DNA from 3 places in the Acidovorax sp. WCS2018Noco2-16 genome. Region 1 is predicted to be linked to each of the others. Evidence: predicted binding sites of a transcription regulator. Region 1 holds the regulator's gene; each other region holds the start of a gene.
What was found. Region 1 encodes sigma-54, which starts transcription at its own class of promoters, with help from an activator protein. Its sites were predicted from a motif close to TGGCANGNAANCTGCTTT; they were not measured.
Positions count from the first base shown of each region.

Region 2: the regulator sigma-54 is predicted to act here: its motif matches at 2,492-2,509, upstream of RQI28_RS11785 (circularly permuted type 2 ATP-grasp protein).
Region 3: the regulator sigma-54 is predicted to act here: its motif matches at 2,416-2,433, upstream of RQI28_RS12560 (pilin).

Region 1 is NZ_JAVTJJ010000002.1:818,942-823,103, forward strand. Features, by position in the region: gene RQI28_RS09150 (methyl-accepting chemotaxis protein) at 1-209, shown strand, start outside; gene RQI28_RS09155 (TspO/MBR family protein) at 399-932, shown strand; gene RQI28_RS09160 (RNA polymerase factor sigma-54) at 951-2,537, opposite strand; gene lptB (LPS export ABC transporter ATP-binding protein) at 2,537-3,259, opposite strand; gene lptA (lipopolysaccharide transport periplasmic protein LptA) at 3,340-3,996, opposite strand.
Region 2 is NZ_JAVTJJ010000004.1:168,420-172,581, reverse strand. Features, by position in the region: gene RQI28_RS11790 (DNA internalization-related competence protein ComEC/Rec2) at 1-2,378, shown strand, start outside; gene RQI28_RS11785 (circularly permuted type 2 ATP-grasp protein) at 2,535-4,085, shown strand; gene RQI28_RS19735 (alpha-E domain-containing protein) at 4,087-4,162, shown strand, end outside.
Region 3 is NZ_JAVTJJ010000005.1:56,709-60,870, reverse strand. Features, by position in the region: gene RQI28_RS12565 (hypothetical protein) at 1-1,768, opposite strand, end outside; gene RQI28_RS12560 (pilin) at 1,823-2,350, opposite strand; gene RQI28_RS12555 (FHA domain-containing protein) at 2,565-3,236, opposite strand; gene RQI28_RS12550 (Stp1/IreP family PP2C-type Ser/Thr phosphatase) at 3,304-4,137, opposite strand.

The DNA.
Region 1 (4,162 bases):
TGAGCCAGATGGACCAGGCCACGCAGCAGAACGCGGCACTGGTCGAAGAAGCCACCGCCGCCGCGCAATCGCTGCAGCAGCAGGCGGCGCAGCTGGCCGACGTGGTGGCGGGCTTCAAGCTGGAAGCAGCGGGGCACGCAGCGGGCCTGGGTGCTACGACGCATGCCTTGGGCTCACCTGGCGGGCAGCGTGCATTGCCCGGCCTTTGAGCTTGGCGCCCTGTTGAAGTTTGAGGTCTTTTTGGCCTCTAGCGCTTATTCCGTAAGCGTTAATAGCTATTAAAATAATAGCATCGCCTCATTCAGGCAAGCCGTGTACGACCGACACGGCGCGCCGTCTGACAAATGCGGCCGCGCCTGGCCTCCGGGGGGTGGCCATGCGTCGGCGATGATCGGGCGATGACATCGCACTACACCTCTGCGGCACCTGGCGGGCCGCTGCACCGCTCCCCTGCGCGCACCTGGCTGGCCCTGGCCGGCTGGCTGGCACTGGCGTTTCTCACCGCCGCTATCGGCAGCGTCGCGTCGGTACAGGCGCCGCAGTTCTACGGCCAGTTGGCGCAGCCCGGCTGGGCGCCGCCGCCTTCGGTGTTCGGCCCGGTGTGGACGGCGCTCTTCGCGATGATGGGCGTGGCCGCATGGCTGGTCTGGCGCCAGCCGGCCGGCGCGCTGCGGCAGCGGGCGCTGGTGCTGTTTTGCGTGCAGCTGGTGCTGAACGCGCTGTGGAGCTGGCTGTTCTTTCAGTGGCACCTGGGTGCCTGGGCGCTGGCGGACATCGCCGCCCTGTGGATCACCGTGGCCGCCACGCTGGTGGCGTTCTGGCGGCTGCGGCCGCTGGCGGGCGCGCTGCTGGTGCCTTACCTGGCGTGGATCACGTTCGCCGGGGCGCTGAACTTCACGCTCTGGCGCATGAACCCGCAGCTGCTGGGCTGACGACCCGCAGCGGCCGCGTCAAAGCGCCTTGCGCAGATTGGCCGGCGCGATCTTGAGCGCCTCGCGGTACTTGGCCACCGTACGGCGCGCGCATTCGATGCCCTGCTCTTTCAGCATGGCGGCGATCTGGCTGTCCGACAGGGGCTTGGCCAGGTTCTCGGCCGACACGAACTGCTTGATGAGCGCGCGCACCGCCGTGCTGGACGCGTTGCCGCCCGTCTCGGTGCCCAGCCCAGAGCCGAAGAAATACTTCAGCTCGTAGGTGCCTTGCGGCGTGGACATGTATTTCGCCGTCGTCACGCGGCTGATGGTGGATTCGTGCAGGCCCAACTCGTCGGCGATGTCGCGCAGCACCAGCGGGCGCATGGCGAGCTCTCCGTGCACGAAGAAGTTGCGCTGCCGGTCCACGATGGCGCGCGACACGCGCAGGATGGTGTCGAAGCGCTGCTGGATGTTCTTGATGAACCAGCGTGCTTCCTGCAGCCGCTGCTGCAGCGCCTGGTGGCCTTCGCCGCCCCGGTTGCCACGCAGCGCGCCGGCATAGACGTCGTGCACGCGCAGGCGCGGCATCACGTCGGGGTTGAGCTGCACGTTGAAGTTCTGCTGCGAGCCGCGCCCGGTCTTCTTGACGATGACGTCGGGCACGATGATGTTGCGCTCCACGTCGGCAAAGCGCCGGCCGGGGCGGGGCTCGAGCCGCGCGATGAGCGCCATCGCCAGGCGGGTGCGCTCCTCGTTGCCGCCACCGCAGCTCTGGGTCAGCCGCCGCACGTCGCGCTTGGCCAGCATCTCCAGCGGCTGCTTGCAGATGCGCAGCGCGGTCTGCAGTACCTCGGCATCGCCCTCTTTGTCGGCGGCCAGCGCACGCAGCTGCAGCGTCAGGCATTCGGCCAGGCCCCGCGCGCCCACGCCCGTGGGCTCCAGGCTTTGCAACAGGCGCATGGCCACGGTGAAACGGTGCACCAGTTCTTCGATCTGCTCGGTGTCTTCCGGGCCGGCCAGGCTCACGGCCAGCGATTCGAGCGAGTCTTCCAGGTAGCCGTCGTCATTCAGCGATTCGATGAGAAAGCGCAGCGCGGCGGTGTCCACCTCCGACAGCCGCAGCGAAAGCGCCTGCCGGTGCAGAAAGTCGGTGAGCGACAGGTTGCTGCGCGCCAGCTCGGTCGCGTCGGCATCGCCATCGCTGTCGCCCGACCGATTGCGGGCGGGCGCGTCGCCGCCCCACTCGCTGTCGTCAGGCGAAAAGTCCACGGTGCCGTCGCCTTCCCAGTCGGGCGCTTCGGCGGCGGTGGCCTCGGTGCTGGCCGGCGTTTCAGCGTCGTTTGGGCCTTCAGCGCTGGTGGATGCTGCGCTGGGTGCTACGTTATAGAGAGCATCGTCGGACTGGCGGTCATCGTCCGCCACGGGGGTGTCGGCCTGCTGAAGGCCGAATTCCTCGCGCGGCGCGTCTTCGAGCGTGCGGTCGAGAAACGGGTTCTCGTCGAGCATCTGCTCGACTTCCTGCGACAGCTCCAGCGTGGACAGCTGCAGCAGCCGGATCGATTGCTGCAGTTGGGGCGTGAGCGCGAGGTGTTGCGAGACGCGCAGTGAAAGGCCGGGCTTCATCACATCCGAAAGTGCTCGCCCAGGTACACGCGGCGCACCTCGGCGTTGTCCACGATGTCGGAAGGCGTGCCCTGCGCCAGCACGTTGCCGTCGCTGATGATGAAGGCGTGGTCGCAGATGCCCAGCGTCTCGCGCACGTTGTGGTCGGTGATGAGCACGCCGATGCCGCGCTCTTTGAGGAAGCCGATGATCCGCTGGATCTCGATGACGGCGATGGGGTCGATGCCGGCGAAGGGTTCATCGAGCAGGATGAAGCGCGGCTGCGTGGCCAGGGCGCGGGCGATTTCCACCCGGCGGCGCTCGCCACCGGAGAGCGCCAGCGCGGGCGATGCGCGCAGGTGCTCCACGCGCAGTTCCTGCAGCAGCGCGGTCAGGCGCTCTTCGACTTCGGCGCGCGGCAGCGGCTTGCCGTCTTCGCCGGTTTGCAGCTCCAGCACGGCGCGCACGTTCTCTTCCACGTTCAGCTTGCGGAAGATGGACGCCTCCTGCGGCAGATACGACAGGCCCAGCCGCGAGCGGCGGTGAATGGGCATGTTGGCGACCGACTGGCCGTCGATGCGGATGTCGCCGCCGTCGCTGCGCACCAGCCCGACGATCATGTAGAACGACGTGGTCTTGCCGGCGCCGTTGGGGCCCAGCAGTCCGACGACTTCGCCCTTTTGCACGGTGAGCGACACGTCCTTGACGACCTTGCGGCTGCCGTAGGACTTTTGCAGGTGCATGGCCTCCAGGCGGCTGCCGCCGGGCACGAGGGCCGCATCGGGAGTAGCAGCGGCGGAGGCGGTGGGGGAGAGGGACTCGCTCACTTGCTCGCGCCGCCGTTGCTCAGGTCGGTGCTGGGCCGCAGGGTGGGCGCCGGCGTGGCAGCGGGTGCGGCGGGCCGGGCGGCGCCAGCGGCGGGCTCCTTGGGAGCCAGCACCGCGCGCACGCGGCCGCCGGGTGTGCCGGACGGCGTGCCATTGGGTGCCGTGCGCTGGCCGTCCACGGTGAGCACGTCGCTCACGCTGTTGTAGAAGATCACGGCGCCGGACATCTCGTCGGTCGGCGTGGCTTCGCGGTAGCGGCGCAGCTCTGCGCGGCGGGTGAGCTTCACGGTCTCGGCACGGCCGTCGTATTCGATGATCTCGCCTTCGCCTTCGACGAATTCGTCGGGCGCACCGGGCAGGGTGTCGCGCTTTTGGCGGAAGAAGGCGCGCTTGCCGGGCTCGGCCGTCACCACGCCGTGCTGAAAGCCGTCGGGGTCTTGGCGCACGTCGAGCCGCGCGCCGCGCAGCACCATGGTGCCCTTGGTCAGCACGACACGGCCGGTGAAGACGCTGGTCTGCTGAAGTTCATCGTGGCGCAGTGCGTCGGCCTCGATGTTCATGGGCTTGTTACGGTCGGCCTTTTCGGCACGGGCGCCCCACGAGGCACAAGCCAGCGCAGAGAGCAGGAGCAGCGGGAGGAGTCTGTTTCTCATAGGGCACGAATCTTGCAGACATTGTACCGGCCACCAGCGGGCCTTAGCGGCGCTGGCAGACGGCAAGAAAGGCGCGAAGGCCAACCCGCATCATGCACGCGCCCAGACGAGGCGGTAAGGCGCAGGGGAGAACAGCGCGGGGGACGCAACGCCGAGAATAACAGTC
Region 2 (4,162 bases), on a different contig from region 1:
CACTGGTGGCGGGCGTGTTGCCGCTGTGGCTGCGTCGCCCATGGCTACGATCCGCCGTGGCGCTGTGTGCTAGCGCCGGGCTGCTTTTCAGCGTGTGCGGCCTGCGTGCCGGCGTGTTCCTGTCGCACGCGCTCAATCCCACTCTGGAAGGGCGCGACGTGCGCATCACGGCGGTGGTGGCGGCCATGCCGCAGCCGCTGGATGGGGCACTGCGCATGCGGCTGGAGGTGGAATCGGCGCAACTGGATGGCGCACCGGTGCGGCTGCCGGGGTTGATCGACGTGTCGTGGTACTCCGGCCCCTTCATGCGCGACGCGGGGGCGGGCTCCACGCTGGGCGCGATCGTGGAGCTGCAAAAGCCGCCTCCGCCCAGCGTGCGCGCGGGTGAGCGCTGGGACATGACGGTGCGCCTGAAAGCACCGCACGGCGCGCGCAACCCGCACGGCTTCGACTACGAGCTGTACCTGTGGGAGCAGGGAGTGCAGGCCACCGGCTACGTGCGCGCCGGCCCGCGCGACGCACCGCCCCGGTTGCTGGCCGCCACGGCGCGCCACCCCGTCGAGCAAGCGCGCCAGCAGGTGCGCGACGCCATCCTTCAGCAGCTCACCCACGGTGCCGGCGCTTCAACAGACACCGCCGGCCAGCGCGCTGCCGGCGTGGTGGCCGCGCTGGTCACCGGCGACCAGCGCGCCATCGACCGCGCCGACTGGGACATCTTTCGCGCGACCGGTGTGGCGCATCTGATGAGCATTTCGGGCCTGCACATCACCTTATTTGCGTGGTTGGCCTCACGCCTCGTGGACGCGGGCTGGCGGCGCTCGCGCCGGCTGTGCCTGGCCGTGCCGGCGCCTGTCGCGGCGCTGGTGTGCGGCGTGCTGCTGGCGGCGGGCTATGCGCTTTTCAGCGGCTGGGGTGTGCCGGCGCAGCGCACGGTGTGCATGCTGGCGGTGGTGGCGCTCTTGCGGCTGTCGGGCCGGCGCTGGCCGTGGCCGCAAGTGTGGCTACTGGCCTGCGCGGCGGTGTTGCTGCTGGACCCCTGGGCGCTGCTGCAGGCGGGGTTCTGGCTGAGCTTCGTGGCGGTGGCGGTGCTGTTTGCTAGCAATTCAGGAGCTAGAAGCGCTTATGGGTCAAGCGCTGCAGGCCGATTTGGCTCGATGTTGCGCGAGCAGTGGGTGGTGACGCTGGCGCTCACGCCGCTCAGCCTGCTGCTGTTCGGGCAGGTGTCCGTCGTCGGGCTGCTGGCCAATCTGGTGGCCATTCCGTGGACCACGCTGGTGGTCACGCCGCTGGCGCTGGGCGGTGTGCTGTGGGCGCCGCTGTGGGACGCTGCCGCATGGGCCGTGCGGCCGATGTCGGCGGGGCTGCAGTGGCTGGCAGCGTGGCCTTGGGCGCAGCTGTCGATGGCGATTGCGCCGCTCTGGGCGGGCGCGGCAGCCGTCGCCGGGGGCACGTTGCTGGCGTTGCGGCTGCCTTGGGCCGTGCGGCTGCTGGGCCTGCCGTTGCTGTTGCCCGCGCTGTGGTGGCAGCCGCCGCGCCCGGCGCCGGGCCAGTTCGAATTGCTGGCCGCCGACGTGGGCCAGGGCCAGGCGGTCATCCTGCGCACTGCCGGTCATGCGCTGCTGTACGACGCCGGCCCGCGCTATCACCAGGACAGCGACGCGGGCGAGCGTGTGCTGGTGCCGCTGCTGCGCGCCACGGGCGAGCGGCTGGACCGCCTGGTGCTGAGCCACCGCGACATCGACCATACCGGTGGCGCGGCGGCCGTGCTGGGCCAGCAGCCGCAGGCCGACGTGCTGGGCTCCATCGAAGCGAGCCACCCGCTGCAGCACGTGCGCGCCGTGGCGCCATGCCGTGCTGGCGACCGTTGGGAATGGGATGGTGTGCGCTTCGAGTTGCTGTTTCCGCCGGCAGGCGACGACCTGAGCGTGGGAAAGCCCAATACGCACAGCTGCGTGCTGCGCATCGAGGCCGCTGCGGTGTCGGCCACAGGCCCGGGTGCCTCGGTGCTGCTGGCCGGCGACATCGAGCGCGCGCAAGAAGCCGCGCTTGTCGCCAGCGAAGCGCCGCGCCTGCGTGCGGATGTGCTGCTGGTGCCGCACCACGGCAGCCGCACCTCGTCGACCGCTGCGTTCCTGCAGGCCGTGGCGCCGCGCACCGCGCTGGTGCAGGCCGGCTACCGCAACCGTTTCGGCCACCCGGCGCCCGACGTGGCGGCCCGCTATACCGAGCGTGGCATCGATCTGGTACGCACCGACCGCTGCGGCGCCATCGGCTGGTCGTCGGTCACGCCGGCGCAGGTCCGTTGCGAACGGGTGCAGATGCGCCGTTACTGGCACCACGCGATGGATGGCGTTCAGCCGGATGCGGAGGATGGCTGATCGGGCAATGCAGTCGCACCGCGTTCGATGATCGTTCGCCGCCAGCCGGCGGCCGGCGGCCGGGCCTCCTACAGCGCCATGGACAAACTTCTGTCATCCGTCTGGCGGAATGCGGGCGCACAACTTGCTATGCTGGCTGCAGGAGGCACCGCTTTTATGCAGAAGTTCGACGAGATGTACGCCTCGCTGCCGTTTCAAGGCAGCGACGTGCGAGAACACTACACACGCTACGGCCAATGGCTGGGCAAACAGGCAGAAGAAGCGATGCAGGCGCGCCGCGCTGAGGCGGAGATGATCTTCCGCCGCGTCGGCATCACCTTTGCGGTGTATGGCGCCAAGGACGAGGGAGGCGCTGGTACCGAACGGTTGATTCCGTTCGACCTGATTCCGCGCATCATTCCGTCGCACGAGTGGTCGCGCATGCAGCAGGGGCTGGTGCAGCGCGTGACTGCGCTCAACCGCTTCATCCACGACGTCTACCACGGCCAGGACATCATCCGCGCCGGCATCGTGCCCTCCGATCTCATCCTCGGCAACGCCCAGTTCCGGCCTGAAATGGTGGACGTCAATGTGCCGCGCGATTTGTACGCGCACATCGCCGGCATCGACATCGTGCGTGCGGCAGACGCCAACGGCGACGGCGTGTACTACGTGCTGGAAGACAACCTGCGCGTGCCTTCCGGCGTGTCGTACATGCTGGAAAACCGCAAGATGATGATGCGGCTTTTTCCTGAGCTGTTCTCGCTGCACAAGGTGGCGCCTGTGGCGCATTACCCCGACCTGCTGCTCGACACGCTGCGCGCCAGCGCCCCCGCCGGCGCGGCCGAGCCCACGGTGGCGGTGCTGACGCCCGGCATGTACAACAGCGCCTATTTCGAACACGCCTTCCTGGCCCAGCAAATGGGCGTGGAACTGGTCGAAGGGCAAGACCTGGTGGTCAAGGACAACTTCGTCTACATGCGCACCACGCGCGGCCTGCAGCGGGTCGACGTGATCTACCGCCGCGTGGACGACGACTTCCTCGATCCGCAGGTGTTCCGGTCCAGCTCCACGCTGGGCTGCGCCGGGCTGATGAACGCGTATCGCGCAGGCAATGTGGCCATCTGCAACGCAGTGGGCACCGGCATTGCCGACGACAAGTCGGTGTACCCGTACGTGCCGGAGATGATCCGCTTCTATCTGGGCGAAGAACCCATCCTGGCCAATGTGCCGACCTGGATGTGCCGCAAGCCCGACGACCTGAAGTACGTGCTCGACCATCTGCACGAACTGGTGGTGAAGGAAGTACATGGCGCAGGGGGCTACGGCATGCTCATCGGGCCTGCTGCCACCAAGGCCGAGATCGAGGAATTCCGCGCCGCGCTGGTCGCCAACCCGGCCGGCTACATCGCGCAGCCGACGCTGTCGCTGTCCAGCTGCCCGACGTATGTCGAATCCGGCATTGCGCCGCGCCACATCGACCTGCGGCCCTTCGTGCTGTCGGGCCAGAAGGTACAGATGGCTGCCGGCGGCCTGACGCGCGTTGCGCTGAAGGAAGGCTCCCTGGTCGTCAACTCTTCTCAAGGCGGCGGCACCAAGGACACCTGGGTGTTGGGCGAAGACAGCGCCGCCCCCCCCGTGCCGTTTCCTGCGCCCGCGCAGACCATCGGCGGCATGACCCAGACCCAGACCATGGGCGGCATGACGCAATCGCTGGGAGGAGTTTGAGATGCTGAGTCGCACTGCTGACCATCTGTTCTGGATGTCTCGCTACACAGAGCGGGCAGAAAAGCCTGCCGCAGGCG
Region 3 (4,162 bases), on a different contig from region 1:
CCTTCAACTGTTGACGAGATTCGACGTAATACTTTCTTGCTGCATAAGTATCACCTTCAAGATACAACAATGCCACCATTTGATGCGCTATATTAAATTCAGAACCTTTCGGGGCGATGGACTGTGCCTCGTCAAGTTTTTTTCTCGCTTGGACCAAGTCTCCATTGAATATTATTAGTGCCTGCGAATAATTCATTAATGTACCAACATGTGTATAGGCAAATGTTGAGCGAAGGTCGTCTCCATGAATCTTTTTCCAAATCTGCCCAGCATGTTTCTCAAGCCCTTCATAATATTTCAATGCTTCGGGATCGTGCTCCAGCAACAGATATATAGCGTAAACGGTTTGTACATCCAACGGTAATTGACCCCCATATCTACTACGTATAGCTTCAATTTCGGCGGTAAACTTCTGTTTGGCGACTGGATTACTTTCCTTTGACAAAGAATACAGATAATTTGTTCTGATAATGTTGTTGTCTGGATTTATGGAGTATTGCCAGCTCCACAGCCTTAGGCTACTTTCCCACATCGACGCTATCGTGTAAGTCACAAATGACATAACGGAGAGACAAATAACGGCCAACGCTCCACACAAAAATTTTTCTGAAGAACGCATCCGCGAACTAAATTTCCCCCATCCCTCCATCAACAACGTCGCCACCGCAATACTAAATGGCGCCAAAGGAAGTGACAAAAATCTTTCTGAACCAATCGTTTCCCCATTCATAATGGGAACAAATCCCATAACAGGAAGTAATCCAAGATAAAAGCCCAACAGCAGCTTGGCCCACGACTGACCTTTAAATGCCTGCCAAATTACACCTAAAAAAACTAGAATCGATGTAACTACGACAAAACTATTTTGTCGCCAAGAATTGATTTCTAAAGACCAGTCATGCCGTGGCGTAATTGATCCAAAGGGGAAAACGCTCAAAAAAGTATAAAACGAAAGAGTGCGAGCCCACTTGATGGAATCATTGAAAATTTCCAGCAGATTTGGTCCACCAAATTCTGAGTAAGAAGCGAATCCCAATGCTATTTTTCTTGTTATGAAATAAACTACAGCCGCACAGAGGTAAGCCGCCAAAAAAGGGCTTGTTTTATTAATTGAATTTTTAATTCCTTTGAAAAACGCCGGCTTCGTTGAATTACTAGCCATAACAAGCAATAGACATAGCCCTGGAAAAAGTATGCCTGTTTCCTTCGATGCCATGGCAAGCATTGTTAATATGAATACTGCCAATACGCGTACAGAGATGATTTTGGTGACTTGGTCTTTTGAAGCCATGACAACTACGCATGCTGACAAAGTTAACATGGTAGCCATTAGATCGAACCGACCGGAAACCCATGCCACACTTTCCACCAAGCAAGGATGCGCAGCATATAAAAAAGCCGCGATTATTCCACGACTTTTAACATATGCAGCACCATTGAAAACCTGAATGGTCAGATGAAAAATTAGGCAAACACTGCACGCATGAATTAAAGTATTTATTGCGTGTGAGTATATTGGATTCAAGCCAAACCAACGCATCTCGAGAAGCCACGTAAATAGCACCAGTGGCCGAAAATACGAAGAGTCCGGCAATATAGGACGTGCAACTGCCTGCCATGAAAATATGCCTTCTCTTAAGAGCGTATTTTCAACAAAGAGCGTATTGTCATCCCAAACGTAACCAAAAAAAATGGATTGGCCGTATATACATACGACAAACGTCAGCAATAAAATATACGGGACAATGCTGAGATTTTTTATTTTCATAGATTTGAGGTAAAAAAAAGCGAGGCCTAGGCCTCGCTTTTAGATCTCACAGTATTAACGGCATTCAGAAGGCGCGTACTTTGCAGGCAAAGTTCCGGCTGTTCTGCTACCCAAATTACGATTTTCCGCCGATTTGTTAGTTTGTGAGCCGCAGGCCCAGTCGATAGCGCCTTGAGCGGACGCCGTAGGAGCTGCGCTATTCACGTTTGGAGAAAACACCAGGGTGTTTCCGTTCAATCCAGTTGGCATGCCATTACCGGAAGTTGCAGCGATAGTCACCGTGATTGCCCAAGGTGTAGATTCAGCAATGGTGTAGCCCGAAACATATTTAGAGCTCTTAGTATTTGCAGAGGCCGAGTTGATAGCGATAGCGGCAGCAGTCAAGCCGTTAATTGAATCTGTCTGGAATGCTTCAGACAAAGCACTTTTTGGAGAGCTGGCCGCAATGACCGCTTCAGATACCTTAGCACGTACTGTGTAGTCTTGATAAGCTGGCAAGGCGACAGCAGCCAAAATACCGATAATCGCCACTACGATCATCAATTCGATCAGGGTAAAACCCTTTTGCAGATTGCGTTTCATAAGATTCTCCAAAGAGTCAATTTCAAAAGAAACCTGCCGAAGGATTCTTCAGGTTCGGCATGGTTACAGCAGGTTGCATGCCAGCGTGCTGACGTCTTCTCGAGGGTACTCAAGTCGGCAATTGTCACCAAAAAGTTACACCAACGGGTCCGGAGGGCGTCTGGTGACAAATTTGTAGCCCTACTCTGTCATGTCAGACGATCCGTCACGCAGATCAAGTTAATACGAACTCCATTTCAGTTCCAGCCAATTCGATTCGGTCTCCTGTTTTTAAAGCAGTGGCTTGTGAACTGGTAGCAACTCCATTCACTCGGGCCGTACCTTCCCCCTCCACATGTACCAGCACAAATTCGTTGTGCCGCTTATTGATGGAGGCAACGGCCGCCCCAGGCTTACCAATGGTGGTCACCACCTTCGTCAGCACCACCTCACGGCCGGCAGCCGGACCCGTCAGCACGCGTATCGACGCGGTTTGTGGCGTGGCCGTCAGCGGCATTGACCCGGACAGTGGCGCGGGACGAGACACCGCCGGACGCGGCGGAGCCATGCCCGGCTTGAACACCATCGTCCGCTCAAAATTATCAGCAGGCTCTGCCTCGTGCACGAAGCGAATTTTGTATTTGCCCAGCTCAACCGTGTCCCCGTTGCGCAAGGGTTGGCGCTTGACCGGCGTGGCGTTGATATAGGTGCCGTTGGTGCTTTGGAGATCTTCGATCTCAACCACGCCACCCGGCACAGGCATGTGCAGCACCGCATGTTCACCACTGATAGCCAGGTTGTCGATCACCACGTCGTTGTAGGGGCGGCGGCCAATCGTGGTGCGGTCCTTAGTGAGCGGGACCTCCTTGATCACCACGCCGTCGATAGAGACGATCATTTTGGGCATGGGCCACTACTCCTCATTGGTCTGTCGTTGTTGTCGTCGTTATTCATGGTCATTGCCGGCGCTTCTTTCAATCTGCACCAGCAGCGCCCAGCAGGCGGGACATCAGGCCCCGCCGTCTGGTCAAACCGCCCGCAGCGGCATGGCTGTGAACCAGCAGCACGCTGATGTTGTCTCGCCCACCCAGGTTGTTCGCCAGTTCGACCAGCCGCGAAGCCTTGTCGGGTAAAGCAAGGGGCATGCACGCCATCTCGGCCAGGGCATCGTCTTCCACCATGTCGGTCAGGCCGTCTGAACACAGAATGAACAGATCACCGGCTTGCACCGGAAACTCGTTGATCTCGACCTGTACCGCAGCATCTACGCCCAAAGCACGGGTGACCAGGTTCCGATAGCCCGATGCGGCGGCCTCTTCAGGCGACAGCAAGCCAGCATCGATCTGCTCTTGCAGCCAGGAATGGTCACGGGTGATTTGCTGCAATGCGCCATCGCGCAGGCGGTAGCATCGCGAATCGCCGATGTGGCCCAGAATGAGCCGCTCTTGCTGAAACACGCCTACGACCAGGGTGGTGCCCATTCCGGCATATTCAGAGTGCGCGAGTGCAGCGCTCAAAATGGCGTAGTTAGCGTTGGTGACACATATCTCTAGCGCCCGGCGCACGTCAGAGGCCGATGCGGCCGGGCCGACTTCGCTCAGCCAGCGAGCCATTTCAGTGCCGATGAATTCGGTGGCCATGCTGCTGGCTACCTCGCCCGCGTTGTAGCCACCCATGCCGTCGGCCAACACCACAATCTGGGCGTCTTCCAGCACGGACACAGCGTCTTCGTTGTTGCTGCGTACCCGCCCGCGATCTGACAGTGCACAGAACTCGTAGCTCAAACGGGCGGCGGGAAAAGGCCTCATGCGCAACGCCGCTCCACACAGGCTG